DNA from 4 places in the Shewanella algidipiscicola genome. Region 3 is predicted to be linked to each of the others. Evidence: predicted binding sites of a transcription regulator. Region 3 holds the regulator's gene; each other region holds the start of a gene.

Region 1 (8,351 bases), on a different contig from region 3:
GCCGGCATTGTGACTGTTGATGGACATGCATTTAGATTGCGTAAAGCAAACGGTCTGGTAAAAGACGTTTTTGAACCCAAACATATGCAACGTCTACAAGGCAATGCAGGGATAGGGCATGTTCGTTACCCTACCGCTGGTAGCTCGAGTGCCTCAGAAGCACAGCCGTTTTATGTTAACTCTCCATTTGGTATCTCTCTAGCTCATAATGGTAATTTAACCAATACATTAGAGTTACAAGAACGCTTGCTTAAGCAACGCCGTCACGTCAATACCACCTCAGATTCTGAAGTTCTACTCAATCTACTGGCCGATGAGCTGCAAACAACCGAAAGCCAATTTCTCACCGCGGATGAAGTGTTCCAAGCGATCACCAAAGTTCATCAGTTGACGCGTGGGGCTTATGCGGTAGCAGCGATGATTATTGGTCAAGGCTTAGTGGCTTTTAGAGACCCTTTCGGCATCAGGCCATTAGTGCTAGGTAAGCATGAAACGGAGCAGGGCACCGAATATATGGTTGCCTCTGAGAGTGTCGCACTCGATGCCGTTGGCTTTGAAACGGTGCGAGATGTTGCCCCCGGTGAAGCCATTTATATCTCGCTCGATGGTCAATTATATACGCGTCAATGCGCGGCATCACCGAGCTATTCTCCCTGTATTTTTGAATATGTTTACTTTGCGCGTCCTGATTCGACTATAGATAAAGTGTCGGTTTATGGCAGCCGTGTGAATATGGGCACCATGCTTGGCGAAAAAATTAAGAAGCAGTGGGAAGATCATGACATTGATGTAGTGATCCCTATTCCTGAAACGTCATGCGATATCGCACTTGAAATCGCACGTAACTTAGACCTGCCTTATCGTCAGGGATTTGTCAAAAACCGTTATATCGGCCGCACCTTTATTATGCCTGGTCAGCAAGAGCGTAAAAAATCGGTTCGTCGTAAACTTAACGCTATTAATGCCGAGTTTGAAGGGAAAAATGTACTGCTGGTTGACGATTCAATTGTACGTGGTACCACTTCTGAGCAGATCATCGAGATGGCTCGTGAAGCGGGCGCGAAAAAAGTTTATTTTGCATCAGCCGCCCCAGAAATACGTTTTCCAAACGTGTATGGCATAGATATGCCAACCACCAGTGAGCTGATTGCCCATGGTCGCGATGTGGAAGAGATCACTAAGTTGATTGGTGCCGATGGCATGATATTCCAAGACCTCGAGGATTTAATTGCGGCTGTGCGTCAGCAAAACCCTGATATCACACGTTTCGAAACCTCTGTCTTTGATGGACATTATATTACCAATGATGTCGACCAAGCCTATTTAGACCATCTGACTCAACTGCGTAATGATGATGCAAAAGCAAATAGGATCAAAGATATAGGGACAAACCTCGAGCTGCATAATGTTTGTCACCCTTAATATGAGCAAGTCATATAATGCTCTTTAGCTGTGCCATTTAAAACCGACTACCTTGTGAGTCGGTTTTTTTCTCATTGGATGAGTAAATTCCCGATCTTTATGATCATTTACAACAATAGTGCTATTTTTAATCGGTAGCCTATGCCCTTATTTAATGATGTACATGCTTTTTCCTAGGAGCTCTGAATGAAGCAATTATCCATAAGTACCAAATTATTGTGGATCACCTCTGCACTGTTTTTAATCATTGTGGCGATTCTATCATTGAGCCTCTGGTGGTCATTGAGTGATAAAAATGCTGTATTAGCCGATCAGGTTCAGGAGTCGATTCAAAAAGAAACGCGTTTTAAACTGACAGCAAGAGCTGGAGAATATGGAGAGCGGGTGGCCGCTTTTATCAATGAGGCTTACCGGGTGCCTTATTCATTATCTGGCATGTTAGAGCAAACATCCTTGCTCACTCCACTAAGCCGCGACGGTGTTGAAGTGACAATTAGGGGCTCTTTGGAAAAAAGTCGTCAATTGTCCTCTTTGTATGCTCAATTTGAAGCCAATGGCTACGATACTAAAGACAGCGAATACTTTGCAGGCGCTAGCCATAGTGTGCCCAACGCTGGCAGCATGGAAATCTATTATACCCGCACCAATAGCGGCAGTATAGAACATTCAGCCGTCACCGACGCCGATGAAAAATATATCGACACGTTAAACGAATTTGGCCTCAGAGAAGCCGAATGGTACCTATGTGCAAGAGATACTAAAAAACCCTGCCTAATGGAGCCTTACCTCTATGAGATAACTCCTGGTCAGAACGAGTTAATGACATCGCTAATCGTACCTGTGGTTATCAATAATCAGTTTAAAGGGGTCGTGGGAGCAGATGTTAACTTACCCATTTTCCAAACAATGATCGATGAGTTGTCGCAAACACTGTACAAGGGCAATGCTAAGGTGACACTGCTCAGCGCCAAGGGGTTAGTGGTAGCTGCTAGTCATTACAATAAAAAAGCGCGTCCATTAGCAGAATCTATCGATAGCGCACTAGCCAAACAGTATCAATCTTTACATCGTAACGGTGGCTATTTAGATGTAGGGGATAATATTGTGGTCGCCTATCCCGTTAACATTCCGCTCGCTGACGCACAATGGTCATTATTAATTGAAGTGGCCAAACAAGATGCCTTTAAAGAAGCCATCGCAATGGATACCGCGATGACAGAAATGGCCTCGTCACTTGGCAGCTTATTGTTGATCATTGGTAGTATTGTGTCAGTGATTGCCGTGGTGACCATAAGCCTTGTTATTCGCAATATTATTGCTCCATTAAAAGTTATCCAAAGCCGGGTCGAAAACCTAGCCAGTGCCGAAGGTGATTTAACTCAAACTATTAATGTAGAGTCCCACGCCGAACTGATAGCCCTTGGTGGCGGTATCAATAGCTTCATTACTAAGTTACGTATACTCATTGGCGAAATGAAAGTGTTGGCTGAACGCTCACAAGCAGAGAGTCAAACCACTGCCAATATTGCGCAGCAGACGCGTGAGAGTGTTAATCGTCAATACAGCGAAATCGAAAGTGTCGTCACTGCGGTAAATGAAATGAGCGCCACCGCATTAGAAGTGGCTAAAGCCTCAGAGCAAACGGCGATGGAAACAGAGGCGATGAGTGCCAATGTGAAAGCCGGTGAAGACAGTCTCAGCCAAGCGATGAATTATGTGACGACTATGTCTCATGAGTCGTTATTAGCGAAGGACGCGGTAAGTAAGGTGGCCGAAAGTAGTACCAATATCAGTAAGATTTTGGAAGTGATCAGTGCCATTGCTGAGCAAACTAATCTGCTGGCATTGAACGCGGCCATTGAGGCGGCGCGAGCAGGCGAGCAGGGCCGAGGTTTTGCTGTGGTGGCTGATGAAGTGCGGGCGTTGGCGTCGAAAACTCAAACTTCGACCGATGACATTGGTAAATTAATCGATTCGCTTCAGAAAGAAGTAAACAGTGCCTCGCATATTATCGATCAAGGTGTTGAGGGAGCACAGCGCGCCGTAGAGCAAACCGAGTCCGCTTTATCCTCGCTCAATACCATAGTGGGGCAAATTGAAGAGGTCTCGAGCCAAGTGACTCATATTGCTACCGCCGCAGAAGAACAAAGCGCGGTGACTGAAGAGGTTAATCGTAACATCACAGGTATTTCTGACTCTGCAGCCGAATTGGCTCGTCTTGCGGATGAAGCCCAACAAAGTAGCGTTAGCCTAGCAGAGTTGGTGGCGCAGCAACATCAACAATTAGGTAAGCTTAAAACCTAACTAGGGTTGAGTTGTTCAGTTTGGCGGCCAAGTGATATTGTAATTTGGCCGCCCATTCTTGAGACCTAACCGTTAACGATTGTATGGCTCATGGCACCATTAACGCCATTTGAACAACGTCATTTGTAAGTGCAATACACCTCGCAGTACTGCCTTTTCATAATAACTAACAGCTAGTTGTTGCAAGCTGCTGGCTATTTTTAGTGTACTTAATCGCTATCACATCAAATGTGTAATCCAAACCAGTAACCATATACCAAACAGAACAGTGACCGAGATACGGTTAATAGGTTGTTTGATAATGATAGCCGCTAGGGTGGCTATGCTGGTCAGTATGATCTGTAGACTAAACATCCATAACATCCCTAATCCTGACGTTTTTGTCGCTAGCGGAGCGGCTAATAACAGTAATGCTGCTACCAAGAGGAATTGGTAGATAAGTACTTGGTCTAATCGGTATTGAGTAATAGTGTTGGTATTCATAATCAGGCCCCCCAAAGAAAGTACACCATACTAGCTCCAAGTGAGAATCATTCTCAATTAAATTTACAATCTTGATGGCCGTAGTAATAAAGCGGCGTTTTAGGTTTGCAGCATAAGGTAAGCTGAGTTAAAGTTACTGTTAATTTATACAGTTGTTAGCCCTGATTATCTGAGTACTATGATTTTATATATCGCCGAGAAACCCAGCCTTGGCAGAGCCATTGCTGATGTATTACCCAAACCGCTTAAAAAGGGCGACGGTTTCATTACCGCCGCCAATGGGGATTGTGTCTCTTGGTGTATCGGCCATCTGCTTGAGCAAGCGGAGCCTGATACCTATGACAGTGCATATAAATCATGGAAATTTGAACACTTACCTATTATTCCTACTCAATGGAAGATGAAACCTAAGCCGAAGACACGCAGTCAATTAACCGTGCTGCGCGGCCTGGTAAAGCAAGCATCTCAGTTAGTTAACGCCGGAGACCCAGACCGTGAAGGGCAGTTGCTGGTGGATGAGGTGATAGCGCATCTTGGGGTCAAAGGCGATAAGCTTAACCAGACCATGCGATTATTAGTGAGCGACCTTAATCCGCAAGCAGTTAAACGTGCCTTAGGTCAGTTACGCAGTAATCGCGAGTTTATTCCGCTATCGACTTCAGCATTAGCGCGTTCACGTGCCGATTGGCTTTATGGTATGAACATGACGCGAGCTTATACCCTACAAGGGCGCAAAGTGGGCTATCAAGGCGTGTTATCGGTTGGTCGAGTACAAACACCACTGCTAGGGTTAGTGGTTCGCCGTGATGCAGAAATAGCGCAATTTGTCAGCAAACCTTTTTATGAGGTATTGGCTAATTTAACCACAGACAAAGATCAGAGCTTTAAAGCTAAATGGCAACCCAGTGAAGCCTGCTTGCCCTACATGGATGATGAAGGGCGTGTGTTATCTAAAGGCTTAGCCCAAAATGTGATCAGTCGTATAAGCCATCAAACTGCTGTAGTTACAAGGCTTAACAGTAAAGATAAACAGCAACATCAGCCGCTTCCTTACAGCTTGTCATCACTTCAAATTGATGCGGCTAAACGCTTTGGTATGAGCGCAAAGGCGGTGCTCGATACTTGCCAGTCGCTGTATGAGCGTCACAAGCTGATCACTTATCCGCGTTCAGACAGTCGCCATTTACCTAAAGAGCAGTTGGTGTTGGCGCCCGGAGTGATTAAAGCCATCATTGGCGGCGCACCTGAGTTAGTCCAAGGCATTGAATCGCCCGATCCAAAAATAAAATCGAAGGCGTGGAATGACAGCAAGGTCGATGCGCACCATGCGATTATTCCAACAGAAAAACGCGCAAATTTAGGCAGTTTGAATCAGGCGGAGCAACAAATTTATCTGCATGTGGCTAGGCAATATTTAGCCCAGTTTTATCCACCTTATCTGTACCATGAAACTCAGGTTGAAGTGGACATAGTTAAGGGACGCTTCACCACCAAAGCCAAGCAAGACCGTGCCCTTGGTTGGAAACAGTTGTTTCCCGCTACATCGACAAGCAAATCGGCAGCGCAGGATGAGGCCGATACGTTGCAGCAGTTGCCACCTTTGATTAAGGGGCAAACCTTGCATTCGGGGCTGGCGGAGCTAGTCGAGAAAAATACCCAAGCCCCGAAAGCGTTTTCGGATGCAACCTTACTGGCGGCGATGACAGGTATTAACCGCTATGTGACCGACCCTGAGATCCGTAAAATTTTAAAAGATACCGATGGCTTGGGCACAGAGGCGACTCGCGCAGGCATTATTGAGTTGCTGTTTAAACGCGGCTTTTTACAACGCCAGGGTAAATCGATTGTCGCAACCGAGGTAGGCAAAGGCTTGATAAACAGTTTACCCGCCTCAGCCACAACGCCCGATATGACGGCCTTATGGGAAAGTCATCTCGATGCCATTTGTCGTAAAGAGGCAAAGTATCAGAGTTTTATGACGCCATTAATTGACTCGCTCGAGCAGTTAATTGCCCAAGCTGGTGCTCAATTGCCCACATCACTGCAAGGGGTTAAAGCCCCGAGTGGCCAATTTATCAAGCGCCGTGGTAAGGCAAGTTCAGCCAAAGCCAGTACCTTTGCCGGGAAAAAATCAAATGGGCGCAGCAGTCGCACCAAGGCTAAGTGACCCATTATCCATCTAGGTTGCAGAAGGGGGATCTCAATCTAACAAGCTAAACTTGCTGGTATGGTTATTTTTAATTAGCTTATGATGAGGGGCTTAAATCCGCCGTTACTGCATGTACACCTAAATGCTTTGCCGTCTCGATATGAGTGTCGGCAATCGATGCAAGCCTATTGTTTTATAGTGCCACTTATCTCGCAATATGCTTTATGAGTAAATGGCCTATATCATAGCTGTTGGCGATATGCGGTTTGAGTAGAGGCAATAATTATCTCTCGTAACCAGCGATGACTGGGATCGAGGTCAAAATGCTTGTGCCATAACAACACATAGGTGCCAGGGACTAATTCAGTTGGAACGGGAAGAGTGATCAACTTGAAATGGCGTAGCATCTCTTTTGCATATTTGGCAGGTGAACACAGAATGAGGTCACTTTGCTCACATAGCTGCATTGCGCAATGAAAATCCGTAAGATTAACGGCAATATCGCGCTTCAGGTGTTTTATTTGTAATACATCATCGAGTAACCAATGGGCGATCCCGCCAAACGTGACTTGCAGGTGCCGATATTTTAAGAATGTCTCTACATTCCACTCTTCATCGAGTAGTGGATGGCCTTCACGGACGAGGCAGACCGAGTGATCTCGGGTTAGTTCGGCATAATTTAAGGAGGCGGGTAAGTTTTTAATGTGTAACTGAGAGCGGTCATCCCATTCACGGCACGCTATGCCTAAATCATTATCACAACGCAATAATCGGTCCATGCTTTCACTGTTCCATGTATGGCTATCGACCGTGATATTGGGGGCTTGCTTGAGTAATTGCGGCATAAAATATGGGTAAGTTAATGAATAGGCGGTCTCTACTAGCTCGATGCGAAAACGACGGCGACTATTTGATGGCTCAAAATGGCTTGGTCGAGTTAATTGCTCTACTTGATTTAATATTTGACGAATTTCAGGTCCCAATTGTTTTGCCTTGGGCGTTGGGCGTAAGCCGTGCGCGGTGCGCTCAAAGAGCTGATCATCGAAAGACTCCCTCAGTTTATTGAGTTGTTTGCTCACCGCGGACTGACTTAGATAGAGACGCTCTGCAGCAGAGGTGACACTTTGCTCCTCGAGTAATACCTCAAGTACCGTAAGTAAATTAAAATCAAATTGCTTCAATGCCCCGCTCCTAATAGCGTTTGATGTCAGTACGTTAAGAATAATATCGATTTTTGCTGACTTTCGATATAGGCAATAAACCTGGCGATCTGTTAAATACCTGCTCTGTAGGCTGCGCTTAACAAATGGAATTTACCAAAAGGCTTGAGATATGTATTATACCCATCGGTTTTTATGGTGTGGTGAGTCGGGCTATAGCGTACTTTATATCCGCAATATCCGCAGCTCAAACATAAAGCATAACCGTAACAAGCGGGCGGCTTGTTAATTAGCTTGTCTGCCCATAGGAGGATCTGGCTTTACTGGATCAAATTGTTATGACCTTTACTATGGTCATATGACATAAAATGGAAGTTGTCAGTATGAAAAAAATCGTTATTCTAGGTCTATCTTTCCTCACGCTTTTCTCATCGCTTACCTTTGCCAGGGATGATATTGGTGCTTATTCTATTTCAAAAGTACTAAGCTCTGAAACGGCGAAAGCCAAGCTAGGCAGCGATGTGCAATTTTATTTTGGCGAACAAGCTTATGCTGAGCCAATACAAAAATTGGGTGATCTTAGAACAAACAAAAAAACGAATGCCTTTAATAAGTCAGATAATGAAGCCTGTGAATGGGTATTTCTTTCTGCAATGATCGCGCTTAAAAAGAGTGCCGTTGAACGCGGCGGTAACGCCGTCGTCAAGATTAAATCCAATTACAAGAATAATCTGACCTCAAGCGAAACCACATTTCAATGTGGTGCCGGTGCTTTGATTGCTGGTGTGGCGCTAACGGGTGAAGTGGTTAAGTTAACCGATTAAGTATCTATA
Region 2 (8,351 bases), on a different contig from region 3:
GATTGAGGCTTTAGGGGTGACCAGCCAAAATTTGGTGTTGTCTTTTAAAAATGGGGTAGAGCGATAATCCATCAACAGATCGACATTCACACCTTGCAGAGCATCATCGATGCTAATGTCGACCACTTTACCTACGGTTAAACCTTGATAACGTACTAAGGTTTTACCGACGTCGATACCTGTGGCACTCGGAAAATGGATACGCACATCGATACCCGATTCTCGGATACTCTTGACGCCCAGCCAAGCACCCAACGCCAGCGCGATGATAGGTAACAGCCAAATTGGCGAAAATAACTTTTTCTTTACTACTTTAGGTGTTTCAATTTTTGTCATTTTTCGCTTCCAATCGATCCCAGAGTAAACGCGTGTCTAATACTTTCGCCGCCAGTTGTGTCAGTAAGACGACTAATGCAAACGCCGTTGCAGCAGGGGCGGGTTTAGCATCAAATATTTGTCCCATATTAACTAAGGCGGCCGTTATCGATATAACAAACAGATCCAACATTGACCATCGCCCAATCCATTCAATGATGTGAAAGCCTGTCATTAATGTCTTTTTTGAAATAGGTAGACGATAACTTATGGCAAGCAGGTAGGTTGCCAACCCGATAATTTTAAGCATGGGCACTAGAATACTGGCGGTAAATAAAATGATAGCAATAGGCCATAAGTCTAGATGAATCAAATGATTAATACCGCTAAAGATGGTGTCTCGGCGAACTTGTCCTTGGCTTGTCATTACCGTAATTGGGTACAAGTTGGCTGGCACCAACAACACGGCTGCGGTGATCAGTAGTGCCCAGCTTTTTTGGATGCTGGCATAATCTCGGCTCTGTACGTGTTGGCCGCAGCGTTGGCAATAGTTATCTTCAATCCGGCATAGTTTGGCGCAAGTAGGGCAACAGGTGATCCCCGCTGCTTGTCCTTGCGAGTTGCTGTGAGTGTCATTCATTTAGCTGGTTCCACATATGCTCGATATCATATTCACGCTGCAAGAAAATCACCACAATAAATAAAATACTGAAGGAGAATGTCCCTATACCAAAATAGAGGTCGGTGTAGTCGGAGAGTTGAAACACTGAAACAAAGATACTAATCATATATATCTCGAGCATAGTCAACTCAGTCAACAGGCTATGCCAGCGCAACAGGTGTCGGTAAATATTACGAAAAAAGGGATTTTTCATTTGATACTTAACGATTAAAATTTGTGTTAATACAGACAAGATGAGTAAACCTGGGGCGATAACCGCAGCCACTAAAACTGCAATGCCAACCACCCAATACCCTTGAGATGCCACCGACATCGCCCCTTGAATCACGGTTGTGGTGCGTACACTGCCTAAAAAATGTAACTCTAATACAGGGAAAATGTTAGCAGGAAAATACAGTACTAAAGCGGTAATGCACAAGGCGAGCATGCCATTGATGGAGCAATATGGGGTGTCATACAAATTACTATGGCAGCGAGGACAGAGGGCTCTTACCCCAATAGGTAACGCCCGCTTGCTGACGATTAAGTCACACGAGCGGCACAGGATAATGCTCTTGTCTAACACATTTTTATCGGAAGTAATGATGCGTATTCCTATCGTTTGGGACGGGTGAAATACATTATTGCCCCCTATTTTTCAGATCCAAAAAGCCGTTGTCTATGCATGTCGTTACCATGATGCCTCAGTGTCAGTGAAGTCATTGATAGCAAAATAATAGAACAAGATTCTATCAGATAAATTTGAACACTTGCATAACAACTTGTATTTATGAGATTCTAGGACTGTATATAAAAACAGTATGAGGGCAGGCATGGCAGTTATAACGAAATTTGTCGTAGTCAGAGAAGGGGTAGAGAAGATGACATTCACATCTAAAAAAGAGGCCGATGCCTTTGATAAGATGCTCGATATCGCCGACAATCTTCTTCCTTTTATCGAACAGGCTCAGTTAGGCCTTGATGACGATGCATTGGAAAAATTGAGTTTTTATTTAGCTGAAAATAAAGATCAACTGATGGGTTTATTAAAGGGCGGTGCGGTAACCAAACCTGCGGCAGTAAAAAAAGCCAGTAAAAAAACTGAATCAAAAGCATAATTTATTAGGACACCCTATGACTTCTGTGTGTTATGACACTTTAGCTCGCCAAACTGAGGCGCTATTTAGCGGCGAAGATAACCTTATCGCAGCCATGGCTAACTTTTCCGCATTAATTAATGACAACCTTGACGATATCAATTGGGCTGGATTTTATTTGGTTGAGGGAGAGCAGTTGATATTAGGGCCTTTCCAAGGAAAAGTGGCTTGTACTCGTATTCCAATGGGCAAGGGGGTTTGTGGCACATCAGCGCAGACCAATACCACGCAACGTGTCGCCGATGTACATCAATTTGTCGGCCATATTGCCTGTGATTCGGCGAGTAATTCTGAAATTGTCATCCCATTAAGACGCAATGGCCAAGTGATCGCGGTTCTCGATATCGATAGCCCATCTTTGGACAGATTTGATAAAGTCGACGAAAATGGCCTTGAATTAGTAGTAAAAAGTTTGGAAAAGGCTTTATTTGCTTAAACTAACATCAATTTTGCGCAATTGGTGGTCGCATTCGTATCTAGCAGGCTTATAATAGGCTGCTTGGCGAACATCAAAAACGCTGGGGAGTATTTCATTGCTTGAAATGAATACTTGGCGTTTGTTAAGTGTAATTGATAAGGTATGTTAGACGAAACGCTAACGGGTGTATCTACGCTAGGTAAGATCATGCCCGTTAATAGCATCTAACAAATATGAACGACACGCCCACCAATAGATGTTTGGTGTGGTGATAGTCCCTTTTTTAACTGTGGAAGTAATGATGGAATCAACAGAAAAGTTGACCGACACCAACGCTATTCTTGCGTATTTATATGAAACATTTCCTTTGTGCTTTATTGCTGAAGGTGAAACTAAACCCCTTAAAATTGGATTGTTTCAGGACTTGGCTGAAAGGTTAGCTGATGATTCTAAAGTCAGTAAAACTCAATTGAGAATTGCCTTACGTCGCTATACTAGCAGTTGGCGCTACCTGAAAGGTATCAAAGCTGGGGCAAAGCGTGTCGACCTTGATGGCAACGAATGTGGTGAGCTAGAGCAAGAGCATATCGATCATGCACAAGCTACACTGAAAGAGAGTCAAGAAAAAGCCAAGGCTAAACGTCTAGCAAAAGCGGCAGCTAGCAAGGGCGAAAATACTCAGCCTAAGGCTGAAAAGAAGCCCTTTAAAAAGCCTGTGCCTAAGCGCAAACCTGCGGCGGCTAAAGTGGCCAAACCTGACGTTGCAGTACAAAATTTGACGCCTGCAGTCTTAGGCGAGTTGAAACCAAATCAACGCGTCAATGTCAAACTTGGTAAATCACCAGTAGCGGGTGTCGTACTCGACATCAAAAAAGAAGATATACAAGTGCAGTTAGATTCAGGATTAACCATTAAAGTGAAGGTTGAACATATCCTGCTATAACTGTTCTATTGTACAAAGGAGTAACTTGTTGATGCGAAAACTAACTCTGGTAGCTTCCATTGCCAGCATTTTTGTAGGATTCTCGGCTTGGGCATTGACGCCTACAATTCCATCAAGCGAGTTGCCCTCTTTGAATCAAGAGCCACAGCATAAAGTGGCGAGTAAGCGAGTGGCGGACACCTATGCACGTAATCATTATCATCGTTTTAACTTTGATGATGCCTTTGCTATGCAGGTGTTCGACCGCTACTTAAAGCAGCTGGATTATCGCCGTAATGTGTTATTACAAAGCGATGTTGACAGTTTTAAGGTCTATGCAACCGAATTTGATGACATGCTTAAGAGTGGCGATTTAGCCGCAGCGTATAAGATGTTTGACTTGGCTCAACAGCGCCGATATGACCGTTTCGCTTATGCATTATCCCTGCTCGATACTGAAATTGATTTTAACGTCCCGGGTGACAGCTATCATTACGATAGAGAAGAGGCGGCTTGGCCAAAAGATGAAGCCGAACTCGATGAGCTATGGCGTCAGCGGGTCAAATACGATGCCCTCAACCTCAAACTCACAGGTAAAACGTGGGATGAAATTGTTGAAGTGCTAGAAAAGCGCTACAACAACGCCATCAAACGCTTGAGCCAAACTAAGAGTGAAGATGTATTTCAAGGCGTGATGAATGCCTTTTCTCGCTCTGTAGAACCGCATACCAGTTACCTTTCTCCGCGCAACGCTGAGCGTTTCCAAATGGAAATGAACCTAAGCCTTGAAGGCATAGGCGCGGTGCTGCAGATGGATGAAGATTACACCGTAATAAAAAGTTTAGTTGCTGGTGGCCCTGCGGCTAACAGTGAAAAACTCTCCCCTGAAGATCGCATCGTTGGTGTTGGCCAAGAAGGTAAAGAGATAGTCGATGTGATTGGCTGGCGTCTCGATGATGTTGTTGAACTCATTAAAGGCCCAAAAGGCAGTAAAGTGGTGCTGCAAGTCTTACCTAAGAAAGGTGGCTCTTCAGCTAAACCCACTTATGTCACAATTGTTCGTGATAAGATTCGCCTAGAAGATCGCGCAGCGACCTCTGAGGTGATTGAGCCTTCAAGCGGAGATTATGCTGGTCGCAAAATCGGTGTCATTAAGATCCCAGGCTTTTACATGAACCTGTCGCAAGACGTGTTTAAAGAGCTGACCAAACTGAAACAAGAAAATGTTGAAGGGGTCGTCATAGATCTGCGTGGCAACGGGGGCGGCGCATTAACCGAAGCCACCTTGTTAACCGGCTTGTTTATTGAACAAGGCCCAGTAGTGCAAATTCGTGATGCCAACGGTAGAGTTTCACAAAACCGTGATAATGATGGTCGGGTTGCTTATGCAGGTCCACTGACAGTGATGGTCGATCGCTATAGCGCTTCTGCATCTGAAATTTTTGCCGCGGCGTTGCAAGATTATGATCGCGCACTTATCGTTGGTGAGTCGACTTTTGGTAAAGGCACAGTGCAGCAGCATAAAAGCCTCGGGCGTATCTATGATATGTACGATAAGCCGATTGGGCATGTGCAATACACCATCGCTAAGTTTTACCGCATCGATGGCGGCAGCACCCAAATTAAAGGTGTCACACCCGATATTCCGTTCCCTAGTGCCTTAGAGCCGGGTGAATATGGCGAAGCCGAAGAAGATAATGCATTGCCGTGGGACAAGGTGCCGATGGCTCAATACAGCACCCTAGGCGACATCAATTCAAATTTGGTGGTTAATTTAGATGGCCGTCATCAACAACGAATTAAGCAAGACGTAGAATTTAGCTATATTTATCAAGATATTGCAGAATTTAAGAAAAGCCATAAAGAAACCAGTGTCTCCTTAGTGGAAAAAGAGCGTATTGCCGAACGTGAGGCGAGTGATAGTAAGCAGTTAGCACGTTTAAACGAGCGCCGTGCTGTTAAAGGCTTAACACCATTGACATCGCTCGATGATGCCGACGATGAGATGGCGTTACCCGATGCATTCTTAGATGAAACTGTGTTTATTACTCTCGATATGGTAGACATGGAACAAGTGGCTAAAAATCAGTCTAAATAAATGGCTGCCTAGAATAAAAAACGCGCTATTGGCGCGTTTTTTTTATCAAATTTTAAGTGACAAGAGGAACTGTGATGACGCAAGTTCAAGCGAAATACCTAAAAGATTACCGCGCACCAGATTATACCATTAGCCATGTAGCGCTTGACTTTGTGTTGGCTGGCAGTGATACCAGAGTGACGGCAACCAGCCAAGTGCGTCGTCTAAATGACAGCGCGACTTCCTTATTACTCGATGGTGAAGCGTTGTCGATTGAGGCCTTGACCGTTGATGGTAACCCTTATCCTTATCAAGTCCAAGATGGTCAACTGTTGCTGGAAAATCTAGCCGCTGAGTTTGAACTGCAAGTGATAACCCGTCTTGACCCTGGGGCGAACTCAGCCCTTGAAGGCCTTTATATGTCCGATGGCGCCTACTGCACCCAATGTGAGGCGCAGGGGTTTAGACGCATCACTTATTTTCTCGACCGCCCAGATGTGTTAGCGATTTACACTGTGCGAGTGGAAGCCGACAAGCAAGCGTTTCCTTATTTGCTCAGTAACGGTAATCAAGTAGAAGCTGGCGATCTTGATGGTGGTCGTCATTTCGTCTGCTGGCAGGATCCGTTTCCAAAACCTGCTTATTTATTTGCTCTGGTAGCTGGTGATTTCGACCTGCTACAAGACAGCTTTGTGACCAAAAGCGGTCGCGAAGTTGCACTGCAAGTTTTTGTGGATAAAGGTAACTTGCATAAATCCCATCATGCGATGGCATCTCTGAAAAAGTCGATGGCTTGGGATGAACAGCGTTTTGATTTGGAATACGATCTCGATATCTACATGATTGTTGCGGTCGATTTTTTCAATATGGGCGCCATGGAAAATAAAGGCCTCAACGTATTTAACACCAAGTATGTGTTGGCCGATACCGCATCGGCAACGGATGATGATTATCATGGCATCGAATCTGTAGTAGCCCATGAGTATTTTCATAACTGGACCGGCAATCGCATCACTTGTCGTGATTGGTTTCAATTAAGCTTGAAAGAGGGCTTAACGGTTTTTCGGGATCAAGAATTTAGCTCAGACGTTGGTTCGCGCGCGGTTAATCGTATCCATGCGATTAAGGTCATCAAAAACCAGCAATTTGCCGAAGACAGCGGCCCTATGGCTCATGCCATTCGTCCCGAATCTGTAATTGAAATGAATAATTTTTATACCGTGACTGTGTATAACAAGGGGGCTGAAGTGATCCGCATGATGCACACCTTGTTAGGTGAAACCGGCTTTCAGGCAGGGATGAAATGTTATGTTGAACGTCATGATGGTCAGGCGGTCACCTGTGACGATTTTGTGGCGGCGATGGAAGATGCCAGCGGTGTCGATTTAAGCCAATTTAGACGTTGGTACAGTCAATCGGGAACGCCCTTAGTCACAGTCAAAGAGGAATATGATGCTGGGGCGAAGCAGTATCGCTTACATATTTCGCAGCGTACATTGCCTACTGCAGAGCAAGCAGAAAAATGGCCGTTACATATTCCGTTTGATCTCGAACTGCTGAGCGCCGAGGGTGAATCGATACTCAATCGAGTACTCGATGTCACACAAGCAGAGCAGACTTTTGTGTTTGATGATCTACCAAGTGCCCCTGTGCCGTCGTTATTACAAAATTTCTCGGCGCCAGTAAAATTGCTCTTTAACTACAGTATTGAGCAGCTGCTCCACTTAATCCGCTTTGCCTCGAGTGAAGTGGCTAAATGGGAAGCATCGGTGACGTTATTTAGCCAGTCTGTGTGGCACAATGTGGCTAGCCTTCAAGCGGGACAAAGCATGCACATCGACAGCCGTTTAATTGATGCAATAAAAGGCTTATTGCTGGAGCCGGATCTCGATCAGGCCTTACTGGCCGAAATATTACATTTTCCCAATCTGTCGACCCTGATTGAGCAAGTCAATGAGGCCGATATCGATGCCTTGTCGATGGCGCGTACATTTGTGCTTGAAGAGATAGCCAGTGGCTGTGAAGATGAGTTACTGGCTCGATACCGAGAGCTGGCGGCGATTGATGCACCTGAGGCTCGCTCGCTGAAGAATGCGGCCTTGTTATTATTGCTCAATGTGTCAGATGAACATCAAACCTTAGCCGAAAACCAATATCGTCATGCCACTAATATGACTGACAGTTTAGGCGCGCTAACGGCGCTCAATAGTGAAGACAGTGTGCTTAGGCAAACGCTGCTAGATGATTTTCAGCAGCGCTGGTCTCAAACGCCACTGGTGATGGATAAATGGCTGACGTTACAGGCCACCTGTGCAGGTGATGAGCGCATCGACGCGATTAAAACCTTGATGCAACACCCAGCTTTTAGCCTGTCAAATCCTAACCGTGTTCGCGCGTTAATTGGGGCGTTTGCGGCGGCAAACTTGGCGGTATTCCATCGTCAAGATGGCGCAGGTTATCAATTATTAACTGATGTCATTATTGAGTTGAATACGCTTAATCCACAGGTTGCGGCGCGCATTATTACGCCGTTAATACAGTTTAAGAAGTTTGATGAGAGCCGACAGGTATTGATGCAGCAATCATTACAGCAAATACTTGCCCTGCCACAACTGTCGAATGATCTGTTTGAGAAAGTGTCCAAGGCATTGGCATAAACTGTTAGCGACGAGGCAGCCTCTGCCTCGTCATTTTTGTTCTTATTATTGTTGACGATATTATGGTCTTTTTCTTTTCAATTTATGTCAGTTACCATGATTTTTTAAATTATTATCAAGGATATGTGGATAAAGTCGAAGTTA
Region 3 (8,351 bases):
CTTGGCGACGACTGACCGCCAAGCGCAATGAGTGCGAATCATCGAGTGTCAATTGACGACTGGCAATACGCTGTTCGCCTTTATTTGAGCGCTTATAAGCCCCTAGTCCTGCGATGGCATAATAAATCACCTCTGTCATGGGCACATAAACAATCCCCATAATAGGGCGATTATGCTCAACTAGCGCAATGATCACCGAAAAGTCGCCACTGCCGGCAATAAACTCTCCGGTACCATCTAACGGATCGACCAACCAATACCTGGGCCAATCGACGCGTTCGGATAACGGGATGTCGGCATCTTCTTCAGATAACACAGGAATATCGGGAGTCAGCTGAGTCAGCGCTGCAGTGATAATTTGGTGCGCAGCAAGATCGGCAGACGTCACAGGGGTATTATCCGCCTTAATTTCTTTATCAAAGCTACCTTCAAGATAAATATCTTTGATGGCCATGCCCGCTTCAACGGCGATGGCGATCACCTGTTCCACACACTCTTCTGGCTTCATCACAACTCCAACAACCTAGACAGGTAATGCATATATCCGAATTAAATAACTATTTTAGTTTTAAATGCTTCTGAGCTAAAAACAAGGCACTAACACTTCTCGATTCTGAAAAATCTTCCAATGCCAATAGCCCTGACCACTGTGCAAGCGGCCAAGAAACGACCTCTATTGGCTCAGGTTCATCGCCTTCAAGGCGACTTTCATACAGATCTTCTGCAATATAGATCTGCATCTTGCTGACAAAATAGCTGGGCGCCAGACTTAACTCCATCAAATGGGTTAATTTTTTAGCCCCAAAGCCTATCTCCTCTTGCAGTTCACGATTAGCGGCCTGCTCAGGAGTCTCCCCCAGATCAACTAACCCTTTGGGAAAGCCCAGTTCATAGCTGTGGGTTCCTGCAGCGTACTCTCTGCCCAGCAGTAGTTGCTCCCCCAATACAGGAACCACCATTACGGCGCCACGATTACTGCCTTTCATACGCTCATACTGGCGCTCGACCTGATTAGAAAATTTCAGGTGCACTTGCTCAATTTGAAATAACCGACTCTGAGCAACAACTTGTGTATGTAATATCTGTGGCTTTTGGTCCGACATGAATGTCCCTGATAAAATGAGGTTTGCATCACAGTTCAATCTTACTATGATGGGTTTAATCCACAACTCTCACGATAGAATTTTTTTACTGACCTTATGTTTCCTTGGGATAAAATTGATACCGTACTGCTTGATATGGATGGCACGCTACTAGACTTGCACTTCGATAGCCATTTTTGGCTCAAACTAGTGCCGCAAACCTTAAGTCACAACAGAAACATCTCTCTAAATGAAGCCAATGTCTTAGTGGAACAGGCCTACGACCAAGTGGTTGGCACCTTGGATTGGTATTGCCTCGACTACTGGCAGCAACAACTGCAACTGGATATTGTGACGTTGCAACGCACATTGGCCGACAGGATACAGTTACGCCAAGACAGCATGCCATTTCTGCATACATTGGCTAAAAAGCATAAAACCAGAATATTAGTGACCAATGCCCACCCTCATAGCCTAGCACTCAAACTAGAACACACAGAGCTTGCGCAAGGGTTAGACCATATGCTCTCCAGCCATGAAACGGGTTTTGCAAAAGAGCACCCTCAATTTTGGTCTAGCTTATTTAACCAATATCAATTACAACCCAATCGGTGTTTATTTATCGATGATAGCGAAGCTATCTTGCATGCCGCCAAACAAGCAGGAGTTGGGTATTTACTTGGCATAAGCAATCCTGATAGCAAAAAGCCCCATAAAATATTTACCCACTTTCCCGCAATCTATGATTACCACCACCTGTTAGATGACCTTATCGCCAGCAAGCCATAATAGCCGTACGCTTAACGATATAAGATAACGGTAACTGCAGGCACAGAGTGCAACTGAACCCTATTACCTGCTAACGTTGTTTCGCCGCCCTAACTTGGCACAGAAATCATCTCAACAGATAAGAGACAATCGCATCACTCAATACATTTATTCCGTAAAATCCATTTCATAACATTGATTTAAGTAAAAAATATCAGGTTTCAATGAAAATAAATCTGCGATTTTGCTTTCAGTTTCAAACAAATTCCACCACATTGCCGACAAAAATATGCTTAATCCTTGCGCTACTTTAAATACTGTATATACTGACAGTTACTGTATGGAAAGACAGGATCTGTAATGAGACCATTAACCCCTAGACAAGCCGAAATATTAGAATTAATTAAACGCAATATTGCCGATACAGGCATGCCGCCTACCCGGGCTGAAATTGCTCGTCGCCTAGGTTTTAAAAGCGCCAATGCGGCCGAAGAGCATTTAAAAGCCTTAGCCAAAAAAGGCTGCATCGAAATAATGCCAGGGACCTCGCGAGGCATAAAGCTAACTCAAGAAGATGACAGCGAAGATCTTGGTTTACCACTGATTGGACAAGTCGCTGCCGGTGAACCCATTTTGGCCCAAGAACATGTTGAGCAACACTATAAAGTTGATCCAGCGATGTTTCGCCCAAGCGCCGATTTTCTCTTAAGAGTCCGCGGCGATAGCATGAAAAATATAGGTATTCTCGAAGGTGATCTGCTCGCGGTACATAAAGTAGAGCAAGCCAGTAATGGCCAGATCGTCGTGGCTCGGGTCGAAGATGATGTCACAGTAAAGCGTTTTGAAAAGAAAGGTAATACTGTATATCTTCACGCCGAGAATGAAGAATATTCACCGATAGTGGTCGACCTATCCAGCCAAAGCCTTAGCATCGAAGGGCTTGCCGTAGGTGTTATCCGTAATGGAGATTGGCAATGAATAATCTAATGGGTAATGCCCCACGACATCCCGGCCTTTGGGTCGATATAAACACGCAACATAAGCCTACTCAGCACAGCACCATCGCGACATTATCGAGTCGCACCCAAGGTAAGCATGAGTTGCAAGCACTAACGCCGCAATTAGCAAGATTAAGCCAACAAGGCCAGTGGGTAGTTCTGATTAGCCCACCAAATATTGGTTATAAGCAGATGCTCGCCGATGCCGGTGTTCGTATGGATAGAATCTTATTAGTGCACACCAAAGATGAAGTTGAAGCACTATGGGCGATGGAAAAAGCGCTTACAAGTGGTACATCCAGTGCGGTGATCAGTTGGACCCAAGCACTCGATGCACGTGATTGTCGCCGCTTACAATTGGTCGCCAAAAGCACTCAGGCTTTAGGCATTGTGATTGAAGAAGCTAATCGTCACCTACCAGTAACAATCCTAGCAGAGCAAGATCAAGGCTGCCGCCAAACATCATTATTTGGCTCACTGCACTAGCATTACAGCTCAAACTTTCCATACTTAAGCCCCGCGAGGGGCTTTTTTGTCGCTGTTTTTTTTTAACAAAATAAAAAAAAGTGATCTTGATCAATATTTAAACAGCGATTAAGTTAGTAATAGATATCAACGATTATTTGTTATATCCGAACAATTTAGTAGTCGGCTTCATTGGCCTGCGAGTGAACATCTCTAGCAAAGTCCAATTAAGTTGAAATTCGCCTGATATAGTCAGCCGTAAGTGCAAGTGTGGTGACCACCAGCAATAACAACATCCATACCACCAGCGCACTATGAAGTCATCGTTGCTTTTTTGGGAACTGAAAAGTTTGCATGGAGCCGAGACATACTGTGTGACTTTTCTTTGTAGTTGCCTTCGCAATTGACAGAGGAGAAGTCTAGTGAAGCATCTGTGGTATAGCTTGCTGGGGTTATTACTAGCCCCGCCCATATTCGCAGCCGATATGCCCCTTAATATGACACCAGGGGTAACAGAGATCAGTGGCAAAGTTTTTGGCCTTCATATGACCATTCTCTATATCTGTTGCGCCATCGGCATCATAGTGTTTGGAGCAATGATCTACTCCATCATTAACCATCGTCGCTCAAAAGGCGCGGTGGCAGCCAATTTCCATGAAAGCACTAAAGTCGAAATAGCTTGGACTATCGTGCCTTTTGTTATCTTGATTCTGATGGCTATCCCTGCCACGAAAACCCTTATCGCCATGGAAGATCCTAGCGATGCAGATATCACCATCAAGGTAACGGGTTCACAGTGGAAATGGCATTACAGTTACTTTGATCACGATATCGAATACTACAGCTTGCTTGCTACCCCTAGAGCACAAATTGAAGGCAGTGAAACGAAGGGCGAAAACTATCTATTAGAAGTCGACAAACCCCTAGTGCTTCCCATTAATAAAAAAGTGCGTTTCTTGATGACCTCAGATGATGTGATCCATTCTTGGTGGGTGCCGGCCTTTGCGGTAAAAAAAGATGCTAACCCCGGTTTCATCAATGAAGCCTGGACCCGCGTGGATAAACCCGGCACGTACCGCGGCCAATGTGCAGAGCTGTGCGGTAAGGATCACGGCTTTATGCCCATAGTGGTTGAAGTGTTGTCTGAAGCCGATTTTGATATCTGGATCGAAGAGCAAAAAAACCAAGCCACAATCGCCGCCGCCGCGACCGAAGCCTCGTTATCACAAACCTTATCGATGGATGAACTGATGACCCAAGGTGAGCAGATATACATGGCACGCTGCGCCGCCTGCCACCAGCCAAATGGCATGGGACTTCCTGGGGTGTTCCCCGGATTAAAAGCCAGCGCCATTGCCACCGGCCCAGTCACTGCACATATCGATATTGTGGTTAATGGAAAGGTGGGCACTGCAATGCAAGCCTTCGCTGGACAGCTAACACCACAGGAGATAGCGGCTGTGGTGACATATGAGCGTAACGCTTGGGGCAATGATGTCGGTGATACCGTCCAAGCCGCTGACGTTAGTCAACATGGTCAATAGGGAGGCATGATGAATACAACAACCCGCGAAGCCAATATGGATGCCGCTCATATTGAAGAGTCTAACGAACACCACGAAGCTCACCCAACCGGCATAAAACGTTGGCTATTTACCACTAATCATAAAGATATCGGCACCTTATACCTGTGGTTCAGCTTTATTATGTTTCTTACTGGCGGTGCCATGGCCATGGTGATCCGGGCCGAGTTGTTTCAACCGGGTCTGCAATTAATCGAGCCCAACTTTTTTAATCAAATGACCACTGTACATGGCTTGATCATGGTGTTTGGTGCCGTCATGCCCGCCTTTACAGGGCTTGCAAACTGGCTAATACCCATGATGATTGGCGCACCTGATATGGCGCTACCACGGATGAATAACTGGAGCTTTTGGATTTTACCCTTCGCCTTTACCATATTATTAAGCTCACTCTTTATGGAAGGTGGTGGCCCCAACTTTGGTTGGACATTCTATGCTCCGTTATCCACCACTTATAGCCCTGATAGCACGGCACTGTTTGTATTTTCTATCCATATTATGGGGATCAGCTCCATCATGGGAGCCATCAACGTGGTGGTGACGATTGTGAATATGCGCGCCCCCGGCATGAGTTGGATGAAATTACCGCTATTTGTGTGGACCTGGTTAATCACCGCTTTCTTGTTGATCGCCGTCATGCCTGTGCTTGCAGGGGTGGTCACTATGGTGCTGACGGATAAATATTTTGGCACCAGCTTCTTTGATGCAGCAGGTGGCGGCGATCCTGTGATGTTTCAGCATATTTTCTGGTTCTTCGGCCACCCCGAGGTCTACATTATGATCTTACCTTCATTTGGGATCATATCGGCTATTGTGCCCGCCTTTAGTCGCAAACGTCTCTTTGGTTACTCCTCTATGGTTTATGCCACTGCCAGTATTGCGATTTTGTCCTTCTTGGTTTGGGCACACCATATGTTTACCACAGGTATGCCAGTATTTGCTGAACTGTTTTTTATGTATTGTACTATGCTCATCGCGGTACCAACTGGGGTTAAGGTCTTTAATTGGGTCGCCACCATGTGGCGCGGATCACTCAGTTTTGAAACGCCTATGTTGTTTGCCATCGCCTTTATCATACTGTTCACCATAGGCGGATTTTCGGGGTTGATGCTGGCCATTACTCCGGTGGATTTCCAGTATCACGATACCTATTTCGTGGTGGCTCACTTCCATTATGTATTGGTCACAGGGGCCATCTTCTCCATTATGGCGGCCGCCTATTATTGGCTACCTAAATGGACCGGGCATATGTATGACGAGAAGTTGGGTAAACTGCATTTTTGGTGTTCGGTTATCTCAGTTAACGTGTTGTTTTTCCCTATGCACTTTTTAGGACTCGCGGGAATGCCGCGTCGAATTCCTGATTATGCAATTCAATTTGCTGATGTTAACCAAATTGTCTCTATTGGCGGCTTCGCTTTCGGGCTATCGCAGTTTATCTTTCTCGCCTTGGTGATTAAGTGCATCAAGGGCGGTGAAAAAGCACCAGCTAAACCTTGGGATGGTGCCGAAGGGCTGGAATGGACTCTGCCAAGCCCGGCTCCTTATCACTCATTCTCGACTCCACCTGAGGTGAAATAACATGTCCCAGCCCACGGCAACATCGAACCGCAAGCTGATCATCTGGCTAATGACTGGTGCCATAGGCATGTTTGGCTTTGGATTTGCCTTGGTGCCGTTATACGACGTGCTGTGTGAACAATTGGGGATTAACGGTAAAACACAATCGACAGCGTCGACTTACAAGCCAATGACCATAGATACGTCGCGAGTGATAACCGTCGAATTTATGGCTAACATACAACAGGATATGCCATGGGAATTTACGCCCGAAGTCAAACGTATGCAGGTTCACCCTGGTGAGCTTGTACGCACCAACTTTAACGCTAAGAGCCTAGCGCTCGCGACCACCGTAGGCCAAGCCATTCCCTCGGTTTCACCTGGGCAGGGGGCAGCCTACTTTAATAAAACCGAGTGTTTCTGCTTTAATCAGCAGCTGTTAGCGGCGCAAGGTAGTGCTGCATTACCGCTAATTTTCTATGTCGATCCCGATCTACCAGACACGATATCGACGCTGACACTTTCCTATACTCTCTACAACATTACCGACAAGGGTTATGTCGGCGCTGTTGAGCAAGGAGCGGCAAAATGACCACTAAACACGAACACTATTATGTGCCAGCGCAAAGTGCCTGGCCCATAATAGGCGCCATCGGGCTATTTTTAATCGCCTTTGGGGCAGGTACTTATATACAGCAGCTCAATAGCGAGCAATCGAGCGGCGGTTATATTCTGACTGCCGGAATTGCAGTGATTGTGTATATGATTTTTGGCTGGTTCAGAACCGTGATTGACGAATCGATGGCTGGACTCTATTCGAAACAGATGGACAGATCGTTTCGCCAAGGGATGAGCTGGTTTATTTTTTCGGAGGTGATGTTTTTTGCCGCTTTTTTTGGCGCGTTACTCTATGCCCGTATGATAGCCGTGCCATGGCTAGGCGGAGCCTCCAATAACGCCATGACACACGAAGTGTTGTGGCCTACCTTTGAAGCGATGTGGCCCTTGGTCACCACGCCAGATGGCACCAAAACCCAAGTAATGGGGTGGACGGGCTTACCACTGTACAACACCATCATATTACTCACATCATCGGTCACCTTACACTTTGCCCATGTTAGTCTCGAAAAGGGGAAACGCACCGCCCTCACCCTGTGGTTGGGGCTGACCATCTTACTCGGGTTGGCCTTCTTACTGTTACAGGTTGAAGAATATGCTCATGCTTATCAGGAGATGGGGCTGACCCTCTCCTCTGGCGTTTATGGCAACACCTTTTTCTTGCTCACCGGTTTCCACGGCATGCACGTGACCTTAGGCACCATCTTCTTATTGGTGTTGTTTTTTAGAGTGTTAAAAGGTCACTTCACCCCAGATAAACACTTTGCTTTTCAGGCGGGCAGTTGGTATTGGCATTTTGTCGATGTGGTCTGGCTATGCTTATTTATTTTTGTGTATGTGCTGTAGCTAATAAGGCCTAGGGTTGGGAGTAATTAGCCCCAACCCTAGTGCTAGTAGCAGCAGTAGGATCACCAATAGCGAAAACAATACCCGGCGGCCTAAATATTGGCTCATGGGGATCTTACTTTCCCCTTTCACTAAGATAAACAACGCACGCCCAAGATTAAAAATGATGAAAAAAAGCAGTAATACTAATGCCACTTTAAATAGCAATATTGCACTCATGCAGGCTCCTAAACGTGGGTTGTCATGGACAACGGCCTTAGTTGTTTGTATTACTGTGCTGGTGTTTAGCATCTTGGTCAAGCTCGGGTTTTGGCAACTCAGCCGTGCCGATGAAAAAGCCGCATGGCAGCAGCAATTAACCGCTCGCCAAGCATCGGCGCCGCTGTCATATCCTCAACTGCTGACTATGACAACAGACACGGCCTTAACCG
Region 4 (8,351 bases), on a different contig from region 3:
TGGGTACCGATAACAATGTGAGCCTCACCACTTTTTATCATGTCCAGAGACTGGCTGCGCGCCTTACCTTTGAGCTTGCCCGCTAGCCAACCCACGGTTAATCCCAGTGGCTCAAACCAGGTGGCAAAGTTATTGGCATGTTGCTCTGCCAGTAGTTCGGTGGGCGCCATCATGGCGACCTGATAGCCGCTCTCAATCGCTTGTAGCGCCGCCAATGCGGCGACTAAGGTTTTACCCGATCCCACATCGCCTTGCACTAAGCGCATCATAGGATGTTGCTGGCGTAAATCACTCTTGATCTCTGCCACCACACGTTGCTGGGCTCCAGTTGGGCTAAAGGGTAAGGCGGTTAAAAACGGGTTGACCAGTTGGCCGCTACCTGCGAGCGATACCGCCGCGTCGCGATTACTGCGTTGCCTTAGTTGTAACATACTCAAATTGTGGGCCAGTAGTTCTTCTTGGATCAAGCGTTGCTGCGCCGGATGAGAGCCTTGTTCGAGTGTAAAAGGGTCTGTGCCCGTGGGTGGCCGGTGCAGTAATTTGAGCGCCTCGATGAGCGACATCTGGTTTGGTTGAAGATGGGCTGGTAATAGCTCTTTTAGTGCGCCATGGGCCAATAATGCTAGTGCTTGGTCGGTGAGCTTTATCCAACTGGCCTGTTTAAGCCCCTCTGTAGTCGGATAAATTGGCGTTAAGGTTTCACTCAAGTCCAGGTTACTACCCGAGTGGATCACCTTGTATTCAGGATGAATGATTTCTGGGTGATGTTTGCCGCGTCGCACTTCGCCATAGGCGCGAATCGTGGCGCCATTTTCTAGGCCATTGCGCTGCGCAACAGAGAAATTAAAGAAGCGTAGAGTCATCACGCCGCTGTCGTCGCGTACGGTGCAGGTGAGCATGCGTTTGCGGCCTTGAATAATTTGCGATGAATGAATCGTGGCTTCGATGGTGCCATAGCTGCCGGGGTAAAGCGCGGCTATCGGGTATATTTGCGTGCGATCTTCGTAGCGCAACGGTAGATGAAACAGCAGGTCTTGGACTGTTTTTATGCCGAGCTTTTCTAGCCGCTGCGCCATTTTGGTCGCCACGCCCTTTAGCTCAGTTACAGCCATAAGATCGAGTCTATCCACGCTTTATACCCATTTGATTCATTGAGTCATTTAAACAACTATTGGCTCAATCACTGTAAATATATACATATATTATCAGAGTTTGCTCTGAACGCAATCTTAGTCAAATTGACGTGCTGTGGGCTGCGACAGTCCGAGGGGAAAAAGCACATGTGCGTGGTGAAGCGTGAGAGGGGTGAGGCAAATACAAATAGACCTAGGACTCTTGCCTAGGTCTATTTGTTGAGCTATTGGGTTTGGTGGCCTTGTTTAAGGCTGCTTCATTAGCGGTGTTATCCCATAGCGCTATTAATGAGATAACCCATATAGGCAAGGTAAGCCACTAGCAGTAAGGTCCCTTCGCGGCGGCCAATACGCATACCTGTCCACGCTACGGGCAGTAAGATTAACGCCAGTGCTAACATCATGCTCATGTCGATAATCTGTAATCCACCCGAGGTAATGGGATGGATAAGGGCTGTAATACCTAAAATACCTAATATATTAAAAAGGTTAGAACCAACAACATTGCCAATGGCGATATCGCTTTCGCCTTTACGAGCCGCCACGACTGAGGTGACCAATTCTGGCATGCTAGTACCAATCGCGACTATAGTTAGGCCGATAATGAGCTCGCTAACCCCAAATTGCTGCGCCAGTGTCACTGCGCCATCGACAAAGAGCATACCACCACCGATCAGCATGCTGATCCCAACGGCAATGAGCAGCGTGGCCAACAGTGGATGTGCCAAGCTTGAACCTGGAATATCGCTGGCGCCTTCTCCTCTGCTGCTGATATAGCTAAAGCCTAAATAGGCTACAAGCAGTGTGGTGAGTAGGGCACCATCGAGCAGGCTGACATCGCCATCGTTAATCAAGCCCCAAAACAACAGACTGGCGCCGATCATGATGGGAATATCCCGTTTGATCATTTGCGTCTGTACTTGTATTGGCCGAATAAGGGCCGTGATGCCTAAGATCAAACCAATATTAGCAATGTTAGATCCGATGACATTACCGATTGCAATGCCTGGGTTGCCGGCTAATGCAGATTTAAGGCTTACGGCCAGTTCGGGGGCGCTAGTGCCGAACGCAACAATAGTTAATCCAATGATTAAAGGTGCAATTCCCAACTTTAATGCCACCGAGCTAGCACCGCGTACCAAGGCTTCTGCCCCTGCAGTCAGAATAATAAAACCACCGATAATGGCTAATAAAGTCAACATGTTTACCTCCAATAAACGTTAGGCGGCAAGGATAGGCTTTCGCACTCGGAAGGCAACTAAAATTTAGCACTACCAAGATTAAATTTTATTTAAGATAAGCGGTTAAATTAATAGTAAAAAAGCACGTCTTAGACGTGCTTTTAGGTGTTATACAAATTAATTTATGCCTAAGGGCTTAAAGCTCATCTTCCCAGCGGATTTTACCGCCGCGCAGCCCATCGACTTTGGCACTAAAGCGCTCTTCCAGTACGTGGCGTTTAATCTTGAGTGTCGGTGTGAGGACATCGTTATCTATATCCCATGGCTCACTGACGACTACTATGGCATCGACAGTTTCGTGAGACTCTAGATGCGGATTGACGCTGTCGAGTGTCGCCTTGAGTGAGGAGCGAATCTCCTCTTTAGGTTGCGTTGCTGCGCCCTCAGAAAGCTGAACTAAGGCGATAGGGTGCGGTAAGCCTGAGCCAATAATGCAGATAAGTTCAACGTGAGGATCTTGTGCCAATTTACGTTCAATTGGCACTGGAGCTACATATTTGCCTTTAGAGGTTTTGAAGTTGTCTTTAACACGCCCTGTGATGGTCACATAACCCTCATCATCGATAGCGCATAGATCACCCGTGTGGAAATAGCCTTCGGCATCGAAACTGCTGGCGCTGGTTTCGGGTTGTTTATAATAACCAGTCATTAGGCCTGGGCTTTTAACGAGCAGTTCACCATTGTCGGCTTGTTTTATGCTGCAGCCTTCTACGGCGCGGCCGACGGTGCCAATTTTACTCGCATTGAAAGGGTGGTTAATGATGGAGTAAGCGCTGTTTTCTGTCATGCCCCAGGCTTCGCAAATATCGAGACCAATTTTGTGGTACCAAGTGATCAACGAAGGGGGAATAGGCGCTGATCCCGATCCCAGTAGATGACAGTGTTCAAGCCCTAATCCTTGACGGATTTTCCCTTTAACGATACTGCTAATAATAGGGACTTTTAGTAAAAAATTCAGTTTTTTATAGCCAATTTTGTCGATGATATTCTTTTGAAATAGGCTCCACAGTCTGGGGACAGAGAAGAAAACCGTTGGCCTAGCGCGTTTAACGTCGTCGACAAAACTGTCGAGACTTTCGACGAAGGCGACACAGCTACCAGAATAGAATGAAGAGCCTTCCATCGCCACGCGTTCAGTAATGTGTGCCAGTGGCAGGTATGACAGTAGCCTATCTTCCACATCGGTCTTAAGATCGCGCACCACGGCTTTGCAGGTCCATTCGAAACTGGCAAAGGTTTGTATGGCTCCTTTAGGTTTACCGGTAGAGCCAGAGGTGTAGATGATGGTCATTATTTTATCTGAGGTGATCACCGGTGCGTCAATTAAGGGCTGACCTAATTTGAGTAGGCTGTCCCATTGGTATTGGGCGGGCATAGTGTCGTAGGGCATAGCCATGCGTAAGATATCGCCACCGACGCCGGCTTCTTGATCGGCCCAGTAATCGAGTTTGCCAATAAAGATGGCTTTGGCTTCGCTGTGCTCTAGCACGTAGCGAATGGTATCGGCGTTTGCCGTTGGGTAAATAGGTACGCTGATGTAGCCGCCATGCATTAATGCCAGATCGGTGATGAACCATTCGGCGCAGTTTTTCGATAAGACAGCAACCTTCTCACCTGGCTGCAGGCCGAGGTGACGCAGCGCCCCTGCTATTTGCTGCATTTTTTGCTGCACTTCTCGCCAGCTAAAGTCGGTGTATTTACCGTTGATGGGTTGTCTTAGGTAGGTGCTGTCGCCATAGAGATCGACCCAATGCTGCAACATGTCGACCGGAGATTTAAAGTGTGAGTCCATCTGCAATTCCATAGTTATCCATAGGGTGAAAGTAAGCGCACTGAGTTGTTCTGTTTATATGTGCACGCTAGATGAGTATGGCGAATAATGTGATCTATGACAATTGTTTTTGCTTGAATAATAGACGAATTGTCATAGATTTAACATTAGGATAACTTAGGTAGTGGCGTTAAATTATGTTGATAATACTTGACTGATCCGCGTTGGGATCGGGGGCGCGCATTCGTTGCCACCAGGTGTCATCGGCGACTATTTGCCCCTGGTCATCGATACGCGGGTAGGGGATGTTTTTACGTCGACAAGCCTTGGCGTAAATGGGATGACCCTGTTCAAATAGCAGGGTTTGGCAGTAAGCATCATCTAAGGTGCGCGTGCCATACATGCCAGCTTGCTCGCGCTGGCGTTGGGCCTCGTACATGATCAATGCCGATGCGACCGACACATTGAGTGATTGCACCATGCCCACCATAGGAATAATGATCTGTTGATCGGCAATCGCAAGCCCTGCCTCACTGACGCCATCACGCTCGTTACCCATGATCACTACCGTAGGTTTGGTGTAATCAACCTCGCGAAAATCGACTGCGCTGGGGGAAAAGTTGGTGGCTAACACCTGCATGCCTTGTTGAGCAAACTGGGCGGCAGCTTCATCCATATGGTAGTGCTTTATGGTGTTCACCCACTGTTGGCTACCTGAGGCAGTATTACCCGATACCCGCATTTCGATGTCGGGCCATACGGCATGAATCTGATGGATACCAACGGCATCGGCTGTGCGAATAACCGCTGCAATATTATTGGTTTTGTGGACTTTATCGAGGCAAACAGTGAGGTCGGTTTGGCGATTGTCTAGCATCTGATTGATGCGGGCGAAGCGTTCTGGGCTCATGGTGATTGGTGTTACTTGTAGGTCAAAAAGTAGCAAGGGCGCCGCGGCGCCCTAAAAGATAGTGGCTGGATTACAGCTCCATTACTCCGTCCATTTCAACTAACGAATCTTTCGGTAGTTGCTTAACGCCAATAGCGGCACGGGCAGGATAAGGTTGCTCAAAGTAGCGCCCCATTATTTCGTTGACGGTCGCAAAGTTGCTCAGATCGGTCATATAGATATTGAGTTTAACGATATCTTGCAGTGAACCGCCAGCGGCTTCACACACAGCGGTTAAATTATCAAATACCTGAACCACTTGGGCATCAAACTCATCACTGACCATCTGCATAGTTTCAGGATTTAACGGGATCTGGCCAGAAAGATACACTGTGCCGCCTACTTTAACTGCTTGAGAATAAGTACCGATAGCCTGTGGGGCTTTGTCGGTTGCAATAATAATCTTCTCTGCCATAAACTTTTTCCTACTTGTCGTTATTAATAGTTGTCGTTATGTCGACGGGTTAATAAATGCAGGCTAAGCGCCGCGCAACTTAACGGTTGCGCGAGGTACGCAATACTTCGGGTAGTACACGAATACGGCGCATCACATTGGCCAGATGAACTCGGTCGGTCACCGAGATCCGTAAGTTAATCAAAAAGACTCTGCCATCACGCTCTTCGGTACTTAAACTATGAATATTAGAGCCTTCGGCGGCCACGATAGAGGTGATCTTTGCCAGCGCACCTTGATGATTGACGATTTCGATACGTAAATTGGCTTGGAATTCGATACCTTCGGCGTTATCCCAATGCACAGGAATATATTTATCGGGTTCGCCCTGATAGCCACGGATATTGGCGCAGCTTTCCATGTGCACCACTAAGCCTTTACCAGGGCTAACATGAGCAATCACGGCATCGCCAGGAATGGGGCGGCAACAGTTAGCAAAAGATACCAGCATCCCTTCGGCGCCGCGAATGGGCATCATATTGGCTTCTTTGTGCTCTTGGGTTTCTATTCTATCGCCCTTAAGACGCTGGGCGATAACAATGCTCATGGCATTGCCTAGACCGATATCGGCGAGTAAAGACTCGAGGTTTTTGTGCTTGGTTTCATGCACGACTTTGTCAATCTGTTCTGGTGCAATGTCTTTAAGTTTGACATCACCTAAGGCGTGATTGAGTAGACGTTTGCCTAAAACCACCGCCTCATCTTCCTTGAGACTCTTGAGTAGTTGCCTTATCTTGGCGCGTGCCTTACCTGTGACGACAAAGTTAAGCCAGGCTGCGTTAGGTCTGGCACCCTTAGCGGTAATGATTTCGACGGTTTGCCCCGAGATTAACGGCTGACTCAAGGGATACGCTTGGCGGTTGACGCGCGCGCCAACACAAGTGTTACCAACATCGGTATGCACTTCGTAGGCGAAATCCACTGGCGTTGCTCCCACAGGAAGCTCCAAGATGCGCCCTTCAGGGGTGAAGACATAAATCTCTTCAGGGAACAGCTCAGTCTTAAAGTTTTCCACAAACTCGAAAGAGGTGCTGGCGCTTTGTTGCAGCTCCAATAAGCTTTGCATCCACTTGCGTGCGCGTACTTGGGTGGTGGTGCCTTGCTGTTGCGTGCCGGCGCCTTTATAGAGCCAGTGAGCCGCGACCCCTTTGTCAGCCATCTGATCCATATCTTCGGTACGAATTTGTACTTCAACAGGGACCGCATGGGGGCCAAACAGCGAGGTGTGCAGCGATTGGTAACCGTTCGCTTTAGGTATGGCAATATAATCTTTAAAACGCCCCGGACGTGGCTTATATAAGCCATGCATCGCGCCCACCACTCGATAACAGGTATCTATGGTGTCGACTATGATGCGGAAGGCATAGATATCCATGACTTCCTGAAATTGGAGTTCTTTATTACGCATCTTGTTATAGATGGAATAAAGGTTTTTTTCTCGCCCCTTTACCGTGCCTTTGATGCCCGCATCTTCTAAGCGGGTTTTTATCGCCACTTCAATGCGCTGGATCAGCTCTTTACGGTTACCACGAGCCGCCTTGACTACCTCTTTGAGTACGCGATAGCGCATCGGGTAGTAAGCCTGAAAACCTAAATCTTCGAGCTCGGTCTTGATGTTGTGGATACCTAAGCGGTTGGCGATCGGTGCGTAAATCTCTAAGGTTTCACGGGCGATACGACGGCGTTTGTCGGGACGCAGTGCACCTAAGGTACGCATATTGTGGGTGCGATCGGCAAGCTTAATTAAGATGACGCGAATATCTTGGGTCATCGCCATCATCATCTTGCGAAAGTTTTCTGCTTGGGCTTCTTTTTTATCGCGAAATTTGAGTTTGTCTAGCTTTGAGACGCCCTCAACCAGTTCACCAATTGCGGGCCCAAAAAGTTCGGACAGTTCTTCTTTAGTGACGGGAGTATCTTCGATAGTGTCGTGCAGCAGAGCGGCCATTAGCGTCTCATGATCGAGACGCATTTCGGCCAGGATGCGAGCGACCGCAACCGGATGGGTAATATAAGGTTCGCCACTGGTACGCATTTGCCCTTCATGAGCGTCGCGCGCAACCTGATAGGCCTGCTTGAGTAATTCTACTTGCGTCGGTTCTAAATAAGCTGACGCAGACTCCTTGAGACCTTCAAACAGATACAAGTGGCAGCACTCCTTATATAGCGTTGCGGCCTTCAGCGATGGCAGCAACAGCAGCAATTTCTGCCGCTTCACGTTCGCGCACAGTTTGACGCTCATCGGCATCAAGTGTGTCAGCGGTGACTAAACCCAGTTCGATTTCGCGCAGGGCGATAACCGTTGGCTTGTCGTTCTCTTCTTCAACCATAGGGTCTTTACCCTGCACGGCGATTTGGCGAGCACGACGCGCTGCAACCAGGATCATATCAAAACGGTTGCCGATTTGGTTTACGGCGTCTTCTACAGTTACGCGAGCCATGTGTTGAAACTCCAGTGATTATGGGTGAAAAAATGACGCAAAATTATACATTATGACAGTTAGTCTGCCAATAGATCGTTAAGCATATCATTTAGAGTATGAATTTGACCAGCACGAGTAAGGCGTTGGCTACGAATTATTGCTTTTAAATCGACCTGAGCTTGCTCGAAGTCGTCATTGACTATGATGAAGTCATACTCACCATAGTGCGAAATCTCAGAAGTGGCTTGTGCCATGCGGCCAGCAATTACTTCGCTACTGTCTTGGCCTCGACCGGTAAGGCGGCGTTCGAGTTCAGCTTTTGACGGCGGTAAGATGAATACCCCGATGGCCTCTGGCATCATCTGTTTCACCTGTTGCGC

The links. The regulator LexA, encoded in region 3, represses DNA repair genes until DNA is damaged. The targets are predictions, from matches to a motif close to TACTGTATNNNNATACAGTA.
Region 1: a site for LexA is predicted at 4,344-4,363, ahead of DN599_RS17500 (DNA topoisomerase III). Genes of this name have one in related genera too.
Region 2: a site for LexA is predicted at 1,779-1,798, ahead of DN599_RS17625 (YebG family protein). Genes of this name have one in related genera too.
Region 4: a site for LexA is predicted at 1,182-1,201, ahead of recG (ATP-dependent DNA helicase RecG). Genes of this name have one in related genera too.

Annotation. Positions count from the first base shown of each region.
Region 1 is NZ_OXJV01000021.1:40,011-48,361, forward strand. It holds gene purF (amidophosphoribosyltransferase) at 1-1,422, shown strand, start outside; gene DN599_RS17490 (methyl-accepting chemotaxis protein) at 1,609-3,726, shown strand; gene DN599_RS17495 (hypothetical protein) at 3,946-4,209, opposite strand; gene DN599_RS17500 (DNA topoisomerase III) at 4,388-6,376, shown strand; gene DN599_RS17505 (LysR family transcriptional regulator) at 6,601-7,539, opposite strand; gene DN599_RS17510 (excinuclease) at 7,902-8,342, shown strand.
Region 2 is NZ_OXJV01000021.1:74,959-83,309, forward strand. It holds gene DN599_RS17610 (PqiB family protein) at 1-336, opposite strand, end outside; gene DN599_RS17615 (paraquat-inducible protein A) at 323-955, opposite strand; gene DN599_RS17620 (paraquat-inducible protein A) at 948-1,562, opposite strand; gene DN599_RS17625 (YebG family protein) at 1,810-2,094, shown strand; gene DN599_RS17630 (GAF domain-containing protein) at 2,111-2,569, shown strand; gene proQ (RNA chaperone ProQ) at 2,853-3,494, shown strand; gene prc (carboxy terminal-processing peptidase) at 3,526-5,571, shown strand; gene pepN (aminopeptidase N) at 5,646-8,207, shown strand; gene DN599_RS17650 (DUF2835 domain-containing protein) at 8,270-8,351, shown strand, end outside.
Region 3 is NZ_OXJV01000020.1:10,260-18,610, forward strand. It holds gene cysQ (3'(2'),5'-bisphosphate nucleotidase CysQ) at 1-508, opposite strand, end outside; gene nudE (ADP compounds hydrolase NudE) at 558-1,103, opposite strand; gene yrfG (GMP/IMP nucleotidase) at 1,200-1,871, shown strand; gene lexA (transcriptional repressor LexA) at 2,211-2,828, shown strand; gene DN599_RS16525 (cell division inhibitor SulA) at 2,825-3,334, shown strand; partial or broken gene coxB (cytochrome c oxidase subunit II) at 3,736-4,848, shown strand; gene ctaD (cytochrome c oxidase subunit I) at 4,867-6,477, shown strand; gene DN599_RS16540 (cytochrome c oxidase assembly protein) at 6,479-7,048, shown strand; gene DN599_RS16545 (cytochrome c oxidase subunit 3) at 7,045-7,920, shown strand; gene DN599_RS16550 (DUF2909 family protein) at 7,921-8,139, opposite strand; gene DN599_RS16555 (SURF1 family protein) at 8,138-8,351, shown strand, end outside.
Region 4 is NZ_OXJV01000016.1:54,976-63,326, reverse strand. It holds gene recG (ATP-dependent DNA helicase RecG) at 1-1,130, opposite strand, end outside; gene DN599_RS10585 (calcium/sodium antiporter) at 1,403-2,335, opposite strand; gene DN599_RS10580 (AMP-binding protein) at 2,511-4,166, opposite strand; gene trmH (tRNA (guanosine(18)-2'-O)-methyltransferase TrmH) at 4,336-5,055, opposite strand; gene DN599_RS10570 (RidA family protein) at 5,126-5,509, opposite strand; gene spoT (bifunctional GTP diphosphokinase/guanosine-3',5'-bis pyrophosphate 3'-pyrophosphohydrolase) at 5,589-7,694, opposite strand; gene rpoZ (DNA-directed RNA polymerase subunit omega) at 7,708-7,989, opposite strand; gene gmk (guanylate kinase) at 8,049-8,351, opposite strand, start outside.